2 regions of the Rhizobium sp. PK7-22 genome follow, and region 1 is predicted to be linked to the other one. Evidence: riboswitches for the same ligand, from Rfam matches in the RefSeq annotation. Region 1 holds a riboswitch; the other holds the start of a gene.
The links. Region 1 has a riboswitch for cobalamin ahead of M1E10_RS06180 (TroA family protein). Riboswitches for the same ligand answer to the same signal wherever they lie in the genome.

Region 1 (2,196 bases):
CTGCGCGTCCATCATGACGAAGCGCCTGTTCCTGACGGCGTCCAGCTCCTGCGTGACCGGATCGTTCTCCAGGAAGTCGATCTTCACCTCCGGATTGTCGGCGGCATAGCGGCGACGATCCATGGTGGCGATGACGATCACGGAAGGATCGGCGTCAGCGATCGTCTCCCAGCCGACGAGCGGCCATTCTTCCTCGGTGTCGACGACATTGCGGGCACCAAGCGTCTTGAGGATGTAAGCGGGCGCTCCGTTCCTGCCGGCGATGAAGGCGTCGCCGTCGACTTCCTTGCTGGAGAACCAGAAGACGACGGGCAGGTTCTTGCCGGATGCGCCGGCAACGGAGGCGATCGCTGCCGTTTCCCGCTGTTTCAGATCGGCGATCAGGGCGTCGCCGCGTTCCGTCACGTCGAAGATCTCGGCGAGCTCGGCAATCTGCTGGTAGACCAGGTCCATGGTGAAGAGCTGCCCGCGAACGCCGTCGCCACCGTTGGTATTAACCTTGGCGACGCAGTCGGCCGGCGCGACATAGGTGTCGATGCCCAGTTGCGCAAACTGCTCGCGCTTGCCGACGGAGCCCTGCGCGCCGACGTGCCATTCAAATTCGGCCGTGACCAGATCCGGCTCCTGCCCGACGACGGATTCAAAGCTCGGATCATTGTCGGCCAGCCGCTCGATGCCGCGATTGACCTCGGCGTATTGCGGCAGCACCGGACCGACCCAGACGGCGGTGCCGACGAGCTTGTCGGCAAGACCGAGGGAGAAGAGGATTTCGGTCATTCCCTGACCGATCGAGACCACCCGCGAAGGCGGTTTGTCGAAGGTGACCTCCTGACCGCAGTTGCTAATCGTCAAGGGGTAGGCGGTGGCTGCAAGAGAGGGCGTGGCGAGGCCGGCAAGGCCGAGCGAAAGCGTGAGGCTGGCAACAAGCTTGTGCATGAAATCATCTCGATCAGGAGGAAAGGAGGCGAATGCCGCGGTTCAGACGGCATCGGCGGCGCGGCCGCGGGCGGAAAACCGGTCGAGACGGAGGGGTGGTGCCTGGGGGCAAAGGTGCAGGTCGGTCATATCTGTTCCCTTGCCGGGCATCCCCGCCCGGCCGACTGAGTGGTGTTCGATGGCAGGTCTCCTGGCTCACGGATATCCGCCCTTCATCTGCCTTCCCGGGAAAACCCAGTGGCATGGCGCCTTGCGACGCCCGAGGATGAGTGGCAATCCGCTTACAGTTGCGGGGGCAGCCACGGTCTCGGCACCTCTTCGGGCCTCACCGTGTTCCCTATTAATCCCCTTCGAGTCACCGTCGGGGAACCATCGCAATCAGCTAAACGTGAAGCGGGCCTCATGGTCAAGCCCGATGGAGCGGTGTGGGTTTGGGCGAGGAAGGCAGTAATTCGTCATTGCGCCGTCTCCAAAGCGATATGTAATAACATTACTTATAGCCAAGAATTGGGCATGTCCAGATGCTGTCTGAACAGGAGGCTCCGGTCGCGTCGCCGAGGGTGCGCCGAAGCCTCGATCTTCAGGTCGTTCGCTTGCCCTTGAGGTGCGTATAAGCCCAGTCAAGCGTCAGCATGACGATGAGCGACAGGCCGACCAGCGGAAACAACAACCCGCCGATGACCAGGATCGCCAACAGGCCACGGAAGACCCGCCGGTCGGAGGGCATGGGCGGGACGCCGAGAGAGACCCGGCGGGTCGACGTTTCCACCACATGACGCCGGCCGAGACGGCGAGCAGAACGATGGCGGCACAGGCGATCGCGAGCACGATCTGGTTGGCGAGGCCGAATTCCTGGCCCATGTGGACGTTGATGCCCCATTCCAGCCATTTGCCGAGCGGACCGTATTCCCTGAAGCTCATGTCGATCAGAGGCTCGCCGGAATACTGGTCGAGATGCACGACACGCTGCTGCGAAAGATCGTCGGGATAGACCGAGCCGGTGAAGACGCCGGTCGGCGTGGTCGGGATGTTGACGGCATAGCCGGGATGCAGACCCAGCCGCTCCAAGGTCTGGACCGCCTGATCGAGGCCGATGGTCCCCGCGCCCTGCGGGTGTTCCGGCGACTGCGGAACCTGTGCCTGCTCCATGGACCAGGAGGTCTTGGCGACATGGTCGAGATGTTCGTCCGACATGGGAACGGCCACCCGCACGCCGACCGGATAACCGAAGTTGCTGCCGTTCGCCCACTCGTTGACCTT
Region 2 (2,196 bases), 320 kb from region 1:
GACCGGATCGTCATGGTCGATGCTGTCGTCGGACAGGCGCTGTTCCTCCAGGGCGGCATGGTCATGGGCCACCCTGCCTTCGGCAAGCGCGAGGCCATCGACGACGGCAATGACGGCATCGACGGTCACCCGCGCCTTGACGGCCGGCCACTGGAAGGCCTGCACGAGGGGCTTGGGCAGCGCCAGACCGGAGGTCTCGATGAGGATGTGGTCGACCCGCGGCTCGCGTGCCAGGATCTGGTCGATCGCGGGCACGAAGTCGTCGGCGACGGTGCAGCAGATGCAGCCGTTGGCGAGCTCGATGATGTTGTCGTCCGGGCAGCTCTCGATGCCGCAGCCCTTCAGGACCTCGCCATCGATGCCGACATCGCCGAACTCGTTGACGATGATCGCCAGCCGCTTGCCGTCGAGCTTTTCGATGAGGTTGCGGATCAGCGTCGTCTTGCCGGCGCCCAGGAAGCCTGTGACGACGGTGCAGGGGATACGGTCGAAGGTGACGCTCATGTGGGCATGTCCTCGTGGTGGTTGAAGGGGGGAATGCGGGCGGACATGCCGTTGCCGCGAAGGCAGGTCGGACGTCCGCGCAGGGGCAGGAAGCCGCGCTCGTCATCGGCCAGCATCATGGCGCCGGTGACGATGTCGGGCACGTTCTCCAGCGAGAGATGGCCGAAGACATAGGACCAGCCGCTGCGGTGGGAAAAGGCAGCACTCGGGCTCTTCTGGCAGTTGGCAAGGCAGGTGACGGGCTTGACGGCGAGCGGCAGATCGGCGGTCGCGTCGCGCAAGGCCTCGATCAGCGCCACGCCGGGGCGCAGTTCCGAGTTAGACGCGCAGCGGCAGTTCGTGCACACGAAGATCGTGACGTCGGTGTCTCTGATGGCTTCGTCACTCAAGGCCGCGTTCCAGCTCGATCGATATGGGGCGCGCGACGGACTGCCGCTGGCAGTCTCGCCTTGGTGATCAAGGGCTTCCTCCGGAGCACCCCGCCCGGAAAAGCATAGACATGGCGACGGCAGGTCTCCTGGCTCGCGGGTCGTCGCTTGCTGCCCACCTTCCCGGGATCACCCCAGTGGCTTATTGGCAGAAGCTCTCCGCTTACAGTTGCGGGGGCAGCCGCGGCATTGATCCGTTACCGGATCGCACCGCATTCCCTTTTCGTCCTCTCCGTTGCCGGAAAAGAACCGTCAGGCTTTCAGTAAGCCCGGTCGCCCGTTCGTGTCAATGCGTCGCAAAGGCGATTGCCGCTCGGTTCATTTGAGTTATAGTGCCCTTGTCATCGGTGCCCGAGAGGGACCAGAGGGAATGCGGTGAGACGGGTTCGTCAAATCCGCGGCTGCCCCCGCAACTGTAAGCGGAGAGCTTGATCCCATCATGCCACTGGAGCGATCCGGGAAGGCGGGAGAGAGCGTCTGATCTGCGAGCCAGGAGACCTGCCGGTGGCCTTGTGAAGATCGAATGTCCTCGGGTGGAGGACGAAAGGATACAGCTATGACGACCAAGACCGCAGCCGGCGCAATCGGCGCTTCCACCTCCAGGATCATCCCCCTCGGCATGACGGCGATGCTCGGCCTCTTCTTCGTCGGCTTTGTCGGCTTCTCCCAGATGGACGTCGTGCACAACGCGGCGCATGACTCGCGCCATTCGCTCGCGTTTCCCTGCCACTGAGGATTTCTGACATGTCCTTGTTTCGCAACATCGTCCTCGCGGCGGTGATCGCGGGCCTGTTGTCCGGGCTCGTGCTCACCGTGATGCAGAGCTTCGCCACCGTCCCGCTGATTGTCCAGGCTGAAACCTTCGAAGGTGCCGGCGCCGAAGCGGGTCATTCGCACGACCAGGCCCATTCCCATGACGCGGCGGCGCCCGCGGATCATCACCACGATGCGGAAGCCTGGATGCCGGCCGACGGCGCCGAGCGCTTCCTCTATACCGCTGCCGCCAACATGCTGGCCGGGATCGGCTTTGCGCTCCTTCTCGTGACCGCCGCCGAAGCGCTGGGCGGTCTGAAGGACTGGCGCGGCGGCCTGATGTTCGGCCTTGCCGGCTTCCTCGCCTTCAGCCTTGCCCCCGGACTTGGCCTGCCGCCGGAGCTTCCCGGCATGCCGGCTGCCGAACTCGGCGCGCGGCAGCTGTGGTGGGTCGCGACCGCCGGTTGCACGGCCGTCGGCCTCGGACTCCTCGCCTATACCCGCACGCCTG

Region 2: another riboswitch for cobalamin. It lies ahead of M1E10_RS23790 (DUF1636 family protein); the one in region 1 lies ahead of M1E10_RS06180 (TroA family protein).

What each region holds. Positions count from the first base shown of each region.
Region 1 is NZ_CP096514.1:286,387-288,582, reverse strand. It holds gene M1E10_RS06180 (TroA family protein) at 1-936, opposite strand, end outside; cobalamin riboswitch at 1,100-1,325, opposite strand; partial or broken gene M1E10_RS06175 (PepSY-associated TM helix domain-containing protein) at 1,517-2,196, opposite strand, start outside.
Region 2 is NZ_CP096514.1:3,891,179-3,893,374, reverse strand. It holds gene cobW (CobW family protein) at 1-504, opposite strand, end outside; gene M1E10_RS23790 (DUF1636 family protein) at 501-893, opposite strand; cobalamin riboswitch at 995-1,201, opposite strand; cobalamin riboswitch at 1,261-1,452, shown strand; gene M1E10_RS23785 (CbtB domain-containing protein) at 1,489-1,665, shown strand; gene M1E10_RS23780 (CbtA family protein) at 1,677-2,196, shown strand, end outside.